DNA from 4 places in the Kitasatospora sp. NPDC051705 genome. Region 2 is predicted to be linked to each of the others. Evidence: riboswitches for the same ligand, from Rfam matches in the RefSeq annotation. Region 2 holds a riboswitch; each other region holds the start of a gene.

Region 1 (3,198 bases), on a different contig from region 2:
CAGGCCGTCGAGCTGGCGCCGTACACCATCCCGCAGGTCCCCGCGATCGGCTGGGACCCGGCCCCCAGCCCCCGGCGCCGCTGGATCGCCCGCGGCGTGCTCGCCGCCGTCCTCGTCATCCAGGCCCTGCTCTCGCTGCGCCTGCTCGCCGCCGCGCACCCCGACGAGGCCGCCGCCATGGTGGCCGGCCGCCAGCAGCTCGACCACCTGCTGCACGGCACCCCCGTGACCACCCACCTGGCCGAGCGAATACCCGGCACGCCCCAGCTGTACCTGCCGTTGGCCGGCGCCGCCGCCGACGCCAACGGCATCTTCGGCGCCCGGGTGCTCAGCCTCTGCTTCGCCCTGCTCACCACGGTGCTGCTGTACTCGCTGACCCGCCGGCTCTTCAACGAGCGGGTGGCGATCTGCTCGATCGCCGGCTACGCGGTGGTGCAGTCGACCGTCGTCGTCGGCTTCTACGCCGCGCCCGAGGCGCTCGCCGTCCTGCTGGTCGCCCTGGCGGCCTGGGTCACGGTGTTCACCGCGCGCCGCCCGGTGGCCCTCGTCCTGCTCGCCGCGCCGGTCGCCGCCCTGGCCTGCGCCGTCGCGTACTCCGCGGTGTTCACGCTGCCCGCGCTGGTCGCGCTGGCGGCGGCCACCACCTGGCCGCGGCGACGGCTCGGCCCGGCCGCCCTGCGGTCCCTGCTGCTCGCCGCCGGCACGGTGGGCGCCCTGCTGCCGTTCGGACTGCTCGGCAAGGTCGCCGGGTGGTCCCCGGCCCACGGGCAGGGTTCCCGTCCGGGCGGCGAGATCCTGCTGAACACCGTCCAGTGGGGCGGCCTGTTCACCGTCCTCGCGGTGGCCGGCACGATCGCGTACGCCCGCCGCGAGCAGCTGCTCGAGTCGCCGGAGAACGACGGCGTCACCACCACCCGCGCCCAGCGCGCCCTGCTGGGCACCGCCCTGACCTGCACCGCCCTGCTGGTCCCGGCGGTCCACCTGGCGCTGGGCACCTCGGGGGCGCTGTTCCGGCACCTGGGCTTCGGGATGCTGCTCGCCGCCCCGCTCGCCGGGGTCGGCCTCACCCGGCTGGTCGGCGCGCACTTCCGCCACCCGCAGCTGGGCATCCTGGTCTGGGTCGCCCTGCTCGCGCTCGGTCTGGAGCAGTCAGCGCTGCGTTACCAGAACGGGCCCGACTCCGGCCGGCTGCTCGCCGTCCTGCGGGTGCACGCCACGCCGCAGGGCCACTACCTGACCGAGGTCGACGGGCTGCCCGAGTACTACCTCGGCGCCGTCAGCCGGCCCGAGCAGTGGACGTCGGCCCGCTCCGGGACGGACTACCGGGACGCGGCGGGTGTCGAGCATCACGGCGACGAGGGCAGCGCCGCCGCGATCAAGGACGGCTACTTCACCGTCGTGGTCCTGGACAGCACCGCCCCGGCCGCCACGGACCGCGTCCTGGCGACGGCGCTGGCGAGCGGCGGGCACTACCGGTTGATCGCCCAGTTCACCTCTCCGACGGGCGATTCGAGCACCTACAAGGTCTATCTGAAGCACTGAACGGCCGCCGGGCCCACCGTGGCCCACGACACGTCGGCCACAACATATGGTGCCGCCGCAGTCAGCCGCCACTAGATGTATGCTCACTCCTGCTGTCAAAGCAGGGGAACCCGGTGCGAGTCCGGGACTGCCCCGCAGCGGTGTGCGGGCGGCTCGACAAGCCGCGCCCGCGAGTCCGAGTACCTGCCGACGGCGTGCGCCACGGCCCTCCCGCAGAGGCCGCGCCAGCACGAGCAGTACCTTCCGGGCCTCGCGGGCGGGCCGGGGACGCCACCGTCGCGCGACGCACTCCTGCGTACGCGCCGTGCTCCCCTGCCCCGTTCGGCCCGGACCCGATCACCGCCGCCGATCGCCGCCAGGAGAGAGCGCCTTGACCACCGCTGCCTCAGCCACCCTGCCCACCCAGGGCTCCGGTTCCGCCCCCGCCGCCCCGACGGTCTCCGACCCCGGCGGCGCGCTGCTGCGGCTGCTCACCGACCGTAGTGTCGATCTCCCCCAGGTGGACCCCGGCCATGTCGCCGCCGCCGCGCTGCGCGGCCGCCACGCCGGCTCGGACTTCGCCGAGCTGCGCGGGCTGGCCGTGGACGCCGCCGCGTCGATGATCGCCGAGGACCCCCAGTACTCGAAGCTGGCCGCCCGCCTGCTCGCACTGGAGATCGTCGACGAGGCCGACAGCCAGGGCGCGACCTCGTTCGCCGCCTCGATCGCCGTCGGCCACGCCGAGGGCCTGATCGGCGACGCCACCGCCGCCTTCGTCGCCAAGCACGCCGCCGCGCTCGACGCGCTGATCGACCGACAGGGCGACGACCGCTTCGAGTACTTCGGCCTGCGCACCGTGCAGTCCCGCTACCTGCTGCGCCACCCGATCACCCGCAAGGTCGTCGAGACCCCGCAGCACTTCCTGCTCCGCGTCGCCTGTGGCCTGGCGGTCGGCGACACCGAGCAGTCCGTGCGCGAGGTGGCCGAGCTGTACCGCCTGATGAGCCGGCTGGAGTACCTGACCTCCTCGCCGACCCTGTTCAACTCCGGCACCCGCCACCCGCAGATGTCGAGCTGCTACCTGCTCGACTCGCCGCTGGACAACCTGGACTCGATCTACAGCCGCTACGCGCAGATCGCCCGCCTCTCCAAGCACGCCGGCGGCATCGGCCTGTCGTACTCGCGCATCCGCTCCCGCGGCAGCCTGATCCGCGGCACCAACGGCAAGTCCAACGGCATCGTCCCGTTCCTGCGCACCCTCGACTCCTCCGTCGCCGCGGTCAACCAGGGCGGCCGTCGCAAGGGCGCCGCCTGCGTCTACCTGGAGACCTGGCACGCCGACATCGAGGAGTTCCTCGAGCTGCGCGACAACACCGGCGAGGAGGCGCGCCGCACCCACAACCTCAACCTGGCGCACTGGATCCCGGACGAGTTCATGCGCCGCGTGAACGCCAACCAGGACTGGTCGCTGTTCTCCCCCGCCGACGTCCCCGAGCTGGTCGACCTGTGGGGCTCCGACTTCGACGAGGCCTACCGCAAGGCCGAGCAGGCCGGCAAGGCCGTGCGCACCATCCCCGCGCAGACCCTGTACGCCCGGATGATGCGCACCCTGGCGCAGACCGGCAACGGCTGGATGACCTTCAAGGACGCCTCCAACCGCGCCGCCAACCAGACCGC
Region 2 (3,198 bases):
GCCCCGGACTCCACCTCGTCGACGATCGAGCCCGCCAGCATCTGGTAGCCGCCGCAGACCCCGAGCACCGGCAGCCCGGCCGCCGCGCGGGCCTTCAGCGCCGGTTCCAGGCCGCGCTCGCGCAGCCAGGCCAGGTCGGCGACGGTGGCCCGGGTGCCGGGCAGCACCACCAGGTCGGCGTCGGCCAGCTCCTCCGGCCGGGTCGCCCAGCGCACCAGCACGCCCGGCTCCTGCGCGAGCGCGTCCACGTCGGTGAAGTTGGAGAGCCGGGGGAAGCGCACCACGGCCACCCGCAGCACGTCCGCGCCGAGCGGGCCGCGGCCGTCCACCCGGTCCACCACGGTCGACAGGTCCAGCGAGTCCTCGGCGTCCAGCCACAGGCCCGGCAGCATCGGCAGGGTGCCCAGCACCGGGCGGCCGGTCAGCCCGTGGAGCATCTCCAGCCCGGGGGCGAGCAGCCGGGCGTCGCCGCGGAACTTGTTGACGAACCAGCCGGCCACGTGCCGCTGGTCCTCCGCGGACAGCAACGCCAGCGTCCCGTACATGGCCGCGAAGACGCCGCCGCGGTCGATGTCGCCGACCACCACCACGGGCAGTCCGGCCGCGGTGGCCAGGCCCATGTTGGCGATGTCCCGGTCGCGCAGGTTGATCTCGGCGGGCGAGCCGGCGCCCTCGCAGACCACCACGTCGTAGCGGCGGCGCAGGTCCGCCAGGCACTCCAGGGCCCGCTCCAGCAGGACGGGCTTGCGCTCGCGGTAGTCCAGCGCACCGACCTCGGCGACCGGCCGGCCGAGCAGCACGACCTGGCTGCGGCCGTCGGCGCCGGGCTTGAGCAGCACCGGGTTCATGGCCGCCTCCGGCTCCACCCGGGCGGCCTGCGCCTGCATCGCCTGGGCCCGGCCGATCTCGGCGCCGTCGGCGGTGACGAAGGAGTTCAGCGACATGTTCTGCGCCTTGAACGGCGCCACCGCGACCCCGCGGCGGGCCAGCCAGCGGCAGATGCCCGCCGTCACCACGCTCTTGCCCGCGTCCGAGGTCGTCCCTGCGACCAGCAGCGCGTTGCTCATGCCCGTCCCTTTCCGCTTCTGCTTCCGCGGCCGGCCAGCAGTCGCAGTGCGACGTGCCCCGCCACGGTCGTACCCAGGGCCAGCGCGCCCACCCTCCGGGAGAGCACGCAGGCCCGCTCGATGTCGTCCACCGTGACCGGCCGCAGTTCGGCGCCCAGGACGGGTCGGTGCTCGACCCGCTCGCCGTACTGCAGGGTGCCGCCCAGCCGGACGCCGACCGCGCCCGCGAAGGCGGACTCGGCCTGGCCGGCGTTCGGGCTCGGGTGCGCCGAGCCGTCCCGGCGCCAGACCCGCCAGGCGGTGCGCGGCTGCGGCGCGGCGGCGACGGTCAGCAGGGCGGTCAGCCGGGCGCCCGGCCAGCCCGCCACGTCGTCCAGCCGGGCCGAGGCCCAGCCGAACCGGGCGTGGCGCGGCGAGCGGTGGCCGACCATGGCGTCCAGGGTGTTCACCGCGCGGAACGCCAGCAGCCCCGGCGTGCCCGCCAGCGCGCCCCAGACGAGCGCGTTGACGACGGCGTCGGCGGTGTTCTCGGCCACCGACTCGACCACCGCGCGGGCGATCTGCTGCTCGTCCAGCGCGCTCGGGTCGCGGCCGCACAGGTGCGGCAGCCGGGCCCGGGCCGCCGTCAGGTCGCCCGCGGCCAGCGAGCGGCCGATGGTGCGGGCCTCCCGGGTCAGCGAGGTGCCGCCGAGCACCGTCCAGGTCGCGGCGGCGGCCAGGGCCGCGCGGCCGAGCGGGCGCCGGCCCGCGGTGCGGTCCAGGGCCACCGCGGCGGCGGCCACGGTGCCCGCGCACAGGGCCGTGTAGCCGGCGCCGGTCGCCCGGTCGTCCCGCCAGAGCCGGCGCTCGAGCCTGGCCGCGGCGGAGCCGAAGACGGCCACCGGGTGGCCGCGGCGGGGGTCGGCGTAGCGGGCGTCGGCGGCGTAGCCCGCGAGGGCGCCCAGCGCGAACGCCGCCGCGCGGGTCAGCGGGCGCACGTCGGGTGCGGCGGGTTCGCGGGGGCGGCGGCCGGGTGCGGCGGGACCGGGGGGTGCGGCGGAAGGCAGCGTCGGGTCCGGCGGGGCGGGGCAGCCTGCATCGCGTGCGTGTCCTCACTCAGGGTCCGCGCCCTGGCTCGACGTAGCGGGGGCGAGAGTCTCCTGGCTTCCGGGTCGGACGCACCCCCGGGCCTTCCAGCGGCTTCTGACGGCGCGCCGTGGCAACCTGCCGAGCGTGCTCCCCGGTGACAGTGGCGGGACCGCGCCGGACTCGCACCGGCTTCCTCTGCATGCCTCCGTTTGGCCCCCGGATCCCATCACGCGGCCGAACCGGGAGTCAACCGAGGTCACGGAGGGGTTGGTCACACGGGACCGGGGGCCGCGGGGCGGCCGCGGGCTCCCGGCCGGGCGGCGGCGACGGGCGGCGGGGCCCGCGTCGGCACCTCCGTCGGTACCTCCGATCCGCCCGCCCGCAGGGGCATGACACCCTGTGCGATCGTCCAGCGGTCCGTAGGGACCTCCAGGGCCGCTTCGTGTGTTCGGCGGCTGGGGCCCGCCGCCACCCGCACCTACCGTTCGTTCCCATGCGACGCAGACAGCCCCCCGCCCTGCCCCCGGTGCCGTTCTCGCCGGGCGCCGCCCGAGCCCACCGGGCCGGCCTCGGCCTGACCCCCGACCAGGTCGTCGGCGGGATGGCCGCGCACGGCGTCCGCCTGCTGCCCACCCACGTCCTCGCCTGGGAGAGCGGCGAGCTGCGGCCGACCGAGGAGGAGTTCATCGCGCTGGCCCGCGCGCTCTGGTGCCCCGCCGTCCAGTTGATGGGCACCCGCCCCACCCGGCTGCGGGACTTCCGGGTCGCCCGCGAACTCCACCAGGACGCCGCCGCCCGCCGGATCGGGGTCGCCCTGCGCCGCTACCAGGACGCCGAGCTGACCGGCCGGTGGGACGGCGACGAGGCCCAGACCCACGCGCTCGCCCAGGTGCTCGGCCTGCGGCTGCGCGAGCTCGTCGACGTCACCGGCCGCCGCGAGGAGCTCGACCGGTGCCTGCGCCAGTGCGTGGACGGCCGGTGGCAGGCCCACGTCCGGGCCGTCGCCCGGATCGTGCCGGTCCACGAGGACGACCTGGCGGCCGTGCTGACGGCCCTCCAGCAG
Region 3 (3,198 bases), on a different contig from region 2:
ACGAAGGTCCGGGCGGTCGAGATGCCGTAGCCGCGGTACTGGGCGCCCATCACCACGGTCAGGAAGTCACCCTCCTCCACCCGGCGGTCGGTCGGCTGGTGGGCGGGCTGCCCGGAGTGGCTGCCGGTGCCGACGGACACCGGGAAGGCCGCCCGGTCCGCACCGTGGTCGATCATCCGGCGTTCCAGCTCCATCGCCAGGTGCCGCTCCGTCCGCCCGACCAGGATCGACTCCAGGAGCTCGCCGAGCGCCTGGTCGGCGATCTCGGCGGCGATCCGCAGGTCGGCGATCTCGTGCTCGTCCTTGACCACCCGCAGCCGCTCCACCAGCCGGTCCAGGTCGGCCAGCCGGGCACCGCCGGACAGGCCGGCCACCGACCGGTGCCGGCTGACGGTCAGGTCGTGCTCCTCCACCGCCAGCGCCGCCAGCCTGAGCCGCGCCGCGGCCTCGGCCGCCGCCAGGGCGGTGTCCGCCCCGGCCGGCACCGGCACCTGGGTGACGTCCGGGGCGATCAGGTGCTCCCCGGTGTCGTCCGGCGGCAGGTCGTCCGGCAGCGCCAGCAGTGCGCGGTCCCTGGTGAGCAGCAGCGTCGCCCCGCAGGGCGCGCAGCCGGTCAGATACCGCACGTTCGCCGCCCGGGTGATCAGCGCCGCATCGGCCCCGGCCGCACTGCAGTGCTCCCTCACCCGCTCCCGCCGACCCGCGTACGCATCAGACATGCGTCGAGCCTACGAAGCCGCACCCCGTTCCGCCCGCCGAGCACTCCCGAGGGGGCACGTCGCCGCTGCCCGCACGCCCCGGCTCGCACCCCGGGCCGACCGGTTCGGGGCTGTCACTGCCCGGTCGGCTGCCAGCGCTTCTCGACCCCGGCCAGCTTCCAGTAGCCGATCGCCGCGGCCCAGACCACCACGAAGAGCCCGGCGATCGCGTACCCGACGTTGTCCAGCGAGATGTCCGCGATCCAGCCGCTCACCGGGTCGGTCAGGTCGAGCTTCTCGTGCAGCACGCCGACCAGTTCGATCGTGCCGATGACGAAGGCCACCGCGATCGACAGCCCCGTGATCGTCAGGTTGTAGTACACCTTGCGCACCGGGTTGGAGAAGGCCCACTGGTACGCGAAGTTCATGAACGTCCCGTCCAGCGTGTCGAACAGGCTCATCCCGGCCGCGAAGAGCAGCGGCAGGCAGACGATCGCGTACCAGGGCAGCCCGGCCGCCGCGCCCGAGCCCGCCATCACCATCAGGGTGACCTCGGTCGCGGTGTCGAAGCCCAGGCCCAGCACCATGCCCACCGGGAACATCTGCCCCGGCCGGGTGATCGACCGCGTCGCCCGGTTCAGCACCCTCGCCAGGAAGCCGCGCGAGTTCAGGTGCTCCTCCAGCTGCGCCTCGTCGTACTTCCCGGCCCGCATCGCCCGGAACACCTTGAGGATGCCCACCAGCGCCGCCAGGTTGAGCGCGCCGATCAGGTACAGGAACGCGCCGGAGGCCGTCGTGCCGACCATCCCCAGCCACTGGTGGGTCGTCGACTCGTCGTCCATCAGGGTGTTGGCCAGCTGGGCGCCGCCCGCCACCAGGGCGGCCATGATGACCACCATCGAGGAGTGCCCGAGGGCGAACCAGAAGCCCACCGACACCGGGCGCTTGCCGTCCGCCATCAGCTTGCGGGTGGTGTTGTCGATCACCGCGATGTGGTCGGCGTCGAAGGCGTGCCGCATGCCGAGGGTGTACGCGGTGATGCCCAGGCCCACCCCGAAGACCTGGGTGCCGACCGCGTAGTTGTGGGGCGCGACCAGGAAGAACAGCGTCCCGAACGCGACCACGTGCATGGCCAGGATCACGCCCATCAGTCCGGCCGTGCGGACGGTGTCCTCGCGCTTCCAGCGGAACGTCGGCAGTGCGGACGGCGCCGCCGGCGCCCCGGGGGCGGCGGTTTCGGGCAGGGTCATACGCGGATCACGCTCCAGCACCTCGTGGAAAGACTTCGTGAGATGCCGTGGCCGGTCTCCTGGCTTACGGGGCACCCGTACCCGCCTTCCCAGACGCGCGAAGCGCCCAGTGGCGTCGTGGATACGGACGACTCCCCCCGATCACAGTGGCGAGGGCCGCTCCGGACTGGGACCCCTGAGGGTCCGTCACCGGTCTTCCCGAGCACCACGGCGGGCAACACCGTAGGGGGCCCGGCTCCACCCATGCAAGGCTGCGCACCTGCGCAGGTGTCCAGGATCACAGGCCCCGGCCTGCGAGAATGTCCGCATGCATCTCGTACCGGCCGACCGCGCGGACCACCGCACCATCGACGGACACCGGGTCTGCGAGGCCATCGCCGCCATCGGCGACACCGCGCACGTCCGCACCTGGGCCGAGCGGTTCTCCCTGCTCGCCGACCCGGGCCGGCTCGCCCTCCTGCTCGCCCTGCACCGCGCCGGCCCGCTCGCCGTGACCGACCTCGCCGTCGCCACCGGTATGCGCGACCCCGCCGTCTCCCAGGCCCTCCGACTGCTCCGCACCGCCGGCGTGGTCACCGGCGACCGCGACGGACGCGTCGTGCGCTACCGGCTCGTCGACGACGCCCTGCGCCCCCTCCTCGACCCCTGCGCCGCCGCCGACCACCACGAACCCACCGCTGCCACCGGCTGACCCGCCCCGGACGGACCCGCCGGAGCGGGGCCGGATGAGTACGATCTTCGTGTGCTGAACCGCCTGCGGCGCCGGCCCCGGCCCTGGCCCGACGAAGACCGCTGGGAGACCTGGCCCGTCCGGGCCCGCGTCCTCGCGGTCGCCCGCACGCTCACCTCGGCCACCCGGGTGCTCGACGTGCTCACCCTGCTCGTCCGCCCGCAGCTCGGCGTCCGGTGCTACCTCACCGTCAACCCGGGCTCGGCGTTCACGGCGGGCCTCGGCCCCTACCTGGCCGACCAGCAACCCGCCGTCACGGTCATCCCGTGGGAGGAGGCCGTCCGGTACGAGTTCGACCTCGCGGTGTCCTGCGCGGTCCACGCCTCCATGCACCGGCTGCGCGCCCCGCTCGTCGTCCTCCCCCACGGCGCCGGCTACAACCGCCTGGTCGCCGAGTCCACCGGGGACGGGGTCAGTGCCGCCGGCCTGTCCCGTCAGGAGCTCACCCACCGGGGGCGGGTCTTCCCCGCGGTCATCGGGCTGTCCCACGAGGAGCAGTTCGAGCGGCTGGCGGCCACCT
Region 4 (3,198 bases), on a different contig from region 2:
CCGCTGGTCTCCGGGCACGACTACCTGGACGACGCCGGCCGGCCCCGCTGGCACCTGCACCTCGCCGACAACTCGCCGACCGCCACCGCGCACTTCAGCGCCGTCGCCTGCATGGGCCTGGCCGTGCACCTGACCGAGCTGGGCGCCGACCGGCTCGGCATCTGCCAGGCCGCCCCCTGCCGCAACGCCTACCTGGACACCTCGACCAACCGCTCCCGCCGCTACTGCTCGGACCGCTGCGCGACCCGCGCCAACGTCGCCGCCTACCGGGCCCGCAAGCGCCAGGAGGCGGAGGCCGCGGCGCCGGGCAACACCCCCTAGCGCGGCTGCGGCGGGTGGACGTCCTCCACCCAGAGGCCCAGCCGGCGGGCCAGGCCCGGGACGGCGGCCAGCCGGCCGCCGAGCAGCAGCCGCTCCAGCCGGCGGCCGGGCGCCAGCCAGGCCGGGCGCGGGCGCAACCGCAGCAGCACCCGGCCGAGCACCAGCTCGTCCGGCACCGGGCCGTAGCTGCGGCTGTCGCTGTCCACCGGCCGGTTGTCGGACAGCAGCCACCAGCCCGCCGGGCGGCGCTCGGCGGCCCGCTTGACCACCAGCAGGTCCTGCTGGAAGGGGTGCCGGAAGAGCACCACCGCGCCCGGGCGGATCGGCGCGCCGTAGCGCACCAGCAGCTGGTCGCCCTCGCGCAGGGTCGGGACCATCGAGGGCCCGGCCACGTCGACCAGCCCGAACGGCAGCGCGCCGCCGCCCCGGGCGCCGCCCCCGGCTTCCGCGCTCCGCGCCACGACTCCTCCTCCCGACCGAACGGTCCCAGTCTGCCGCACGGATCGTCACCCCGTTCGATGTCCGGATTACCCCGGTTCCGGGTCCGCCTTTTGCCCTAGGCCCACCGCCCGATCGCGAAACCCGCAGGGCGGAAGGGTAATCTCGGGCGCGGGAAGACGATCTAAGGAAGGACTCCCATGTTCTCTCGTCTGTTTGCACCGCGCGCCACCGCCCACGCCCACTGCGACCTGCCCTGCGGCGTGTACGACCCGGCGCAGGCCCGGATCGAGGCCGAGTCGGTCAAGGCCACCCAGGAGAAGTACCAGGCCAACGAGGACCCGCACTTCCGCGCCCGCGCCGTCATCATCAAGGAGCAGCGCGCCGAGGCCGTCAAGCACCACATCTCGGTGCTGTGGAGCGACTACTTCAAGGCCCCGCACTTCGAGAAGTACCCGCAGCTGCACGCGCTGATCAACGACACCCTGAAGGCCGCCTCGGCCGCCAAGGCGTCCACCGACCCGGCCACCGGCCAGGCCCTGCTGGACCTGATCGCCGAGGTCGACAAGATCTTCTGGGAGACCAAGCAGGCCTGAGCCTGACGCGTCGCCACCCGACCGCCCCCGTCCGCACCGCCGGACGGGGGCGGTCGTGCGTCCACGGCCGACCCGGCCGGGACCCACCCCGGTAAGGGTTGCCTAGCCTGAGTGGCTGTTATGCTGCCAGGGCGTCCGAGGGGGAAGTCCGGTGTGAGTCCGGCGCTGACCCGCAACGGTGAGCGCGGCCCGCACGGCCGCGCCAGCCCGATCGCCCCCGGCCGCTGACCTCCCGACAACTCGCCGTGGACTGCGAGGGGACGGCGCCGCACGGGCCCGCGCCCGCCCGGCGCCCGCCCCCGCGCGCCCGCGGCCCGAGGCAAGGCGCACAACCCCGGTGAACGAGCGCAGCGAACGGACCGTCAACAGGTGCGCGCGGGCCCACGCCCGTGTGCGGCCCGGCGGGGCCGGCACGTGAGCGGCGCCGCGGCCGCGCCGCCCGCCCGGCGGATACCCGCCCCGCCCCTCGCCCTCGGCCTGGCCGTCGCCCTGCTGCTCTCGCTGGTCTGCGGGGTCGCGCTGGGCGCCGCCGGCCTCGGCCCTGCCCGGGTGCTGCGGCTGCTCGCCGCCGGGCTGACGGGCGGTCGACTGGAGGCCGACGAGGCCGCCGCGTACGCCATCGTCTGGGAGATCCGGCTGCCGCGCACCGTGCTGGCCGCGGTGGTCGGCGCCGGGCTCGCCGCCACCGGGGTCGCCGTGCAGGCTCTGGTGCGCAACGCGCTGGCCGATCCGTTCGTGCTCGGGATCTCCTCCGGCGCGGCCGTCGGCGCCAACGCCGTCCTGCTGCTGGGCGCCTTCGCCTCGCTCGGGGTGTGGGCGATCTCGGCCTCCGCCTTCGGCACCGCGCTGCTCGCCATGGTGCTGGTCTACCTGGCCGCCCGGACCGCCCACGGACTCACCCCGCTGCGCCTGGTGCTCACCGGCACCGCGCTCTCCTACGGCTTCTCCGCCGCCACCGCGCTGATGGTCTTCGCCGCCGCCCGCGGCGAGGCCGCCCGGGACGCCATGATGTGGCTGCTCGGCAACCTCGGCGGCGCCACCTGGGGATCCGTCCCGATCGTCGCCGCCACCGTGCTCGCCGGCCTGGTCCACCTGCACTGCTCCGCGGGCCGGCTGGACGCGCTCGCCATGGGTGACGAGACGGCCGCCTCGCTCGGCGTGGACCCGGACCGGCTGCGCCGCGAGCTGTTCGTGGTGACCGCCGCCGTCACCGGCACGGTGGTCGCGGTCAGCGGGGCGATCGGCTTCGTCGGGCTGATGGTCCCGCACCTGGCCCGGATGCTGGTCGGGGCCGGCCACCGCCGGGTGCTGCTGGTCGCGCCGGTGGCGGGTGCGCTACTGCTGGTCTGGGTGGACATCGTCTCGCGGACCCTGCTGGCGCCCGCCGAACTGCCCGTCGGGGTCGGCACCGCGGTGCTCGGCGTGCCCTGCTTCCTGTTCCTGATGCGCCGCCGCGGCCACGCCCTCGGGGGGCGCTGATGGACCTCTCCCTCGACCGGGTCTCGGTCGACCTGGCCGGTGCCCGGCTGGTCCACGACGTCGTGCTGAAGGCCGCCGCCGGGCAGGTGGTCGGTCTGGTGGGGCCGAACGGCAGCGGCAAGTCGACCCTGCTGCGCTGCGTCTACCGGGCGCTGCGGCCCGCCGCCGGGGCCGTCCTGCTGGACGGCGCCGAGCTGCACGCGCTCCCCGCCCGCGAGGCCGCCCGGCGGGTGGCCGCGCTGCCGCAGGAGCACTCCGCCGAGTTCGACTTCACCGTCGCCGAGGTGGTCGCGATGGGCCGGCTGCCGCACCGGAGCGGGCTGGGCGGGCCGGGCCCGGACGACCGCGCGCGCTGCGCGCGGGC

The links. Region 2 has a riboswitch for cobalamin ahead of ACIA8Q_RS25880 (cobalamin biosynthesis protein). Riboswitches for the same ligand answer to the same signal wherever they lie in the genome.
Region 1: it holds a riboswitch for cobalamin, as region 2 does, so the genes downstream of both, ACIA8Q_RS13875 (ribonucleoside-diphosphate reductase subunit alpha) here and ACIA8Q_RS25880 (cobalamin biosynthesis protein) in region 2, are expected to answer to the same signal.
Region 3: it holds a riboswitch for cobalamin, as region 2 does, so the genes downstream of both, ACIA8Q_RS15205 (HoxN/HupN/NixA family nickel/cobalt transporter) here and ACIA8Q_RS25880 (cobalamin biosynthesis protein) in region 2, are expected to answer to the same signal.
Region 4: it holds a riboswitch for cobalamin, as region 2 does, so the genes downstream of both, ACIA8Q_RS14020 (iron ABC transporter permease) here and ACIA8Q_RS25880 (cobalamin biosynthesis protein) in region 2, are expected to answer to the same signal.

What each region holds. Positions count from the first base shown of each region.
Region 1 covers NZ_JBITCO010000008.1:225,123-228,320, reverse strand. Annotated here, with positions in the region: gene ACIA8Q_RS13880 (glycosyltransferase family 39 protein) at 1-1,542, shown strand, start outside; cobalamin riboswitch at 1,584-1,748, shown strand; gene ACIA8Q_RS13875 (ribonucleoside-diphosphate reductase subunit alpha) at 1,937-3,198, shown strand, end outside.
Region 2 covers NZ_JBITCO010000024.1:38,170-41,367, forward strand. Annotated here, with positions in the region: gene ACIA8Q_RS25875 (cobyric acid synthase) at 1-1,067, opposite strand, end outside; gene ACIA8Q_RS25880 (cobalamin biosynthesis protein) at 1,064-2,044, opposite strand; cobalamin riboswitch at 2,200-2,332, opposite strand; gene ACIA8Q_RS25885 (transcriptional regulator) at 2,629-3,198, shown strand, end outside.
Region 3 covers NZ_JBITCO010000009.1:252,428-255,625, forward strand. Annotated here, with positions in the region: gene ACIA8Q_RS15200 (aminopeptidase P family protein) at 1-719, opposite strand, end outside; gene ACIA8Q_RS15205 (HoxN/HupN/NixA family nickel/cobalt transporter) at 833-1,948, opposite strand; cobalamin riboswitch at 1,980-2,173, opposite strand; gene ACIA8Q_RS15210 (metalloregulator ArsR/SmtB family transcription factor) at 2,256-2,639, shown strand; gene ACIA8Q_RS15215 (hypothetical protein) at 2,691-3,198, shown strand, end outside.
Region 4 covers NZ_JBITCO010000008.1:259,648-262,845, reverse strand. Annotated here, with positions in the region: gene ACIA8Q_RS14035 (CGNR zinc finger domain-containing protein) at 1-321, shown strand, start outside; gene sodX (nickel-type superoxide dismutase maturation protease) at 318-698, opposite strand; gene sodN (superoxide dismutase, Ni) at 960-1,355, shown strand; cobalamin riboswitch at 1,454-1,593, shown strand; gene ACIA8Q_RS14020 (iron ABC transporter permease) at 1,770-2,834, shown strand; gene ACIA8Q_RS14015 (ABC transporter ATP-binding protein) at 2,834-3,198, shown strand, end outside.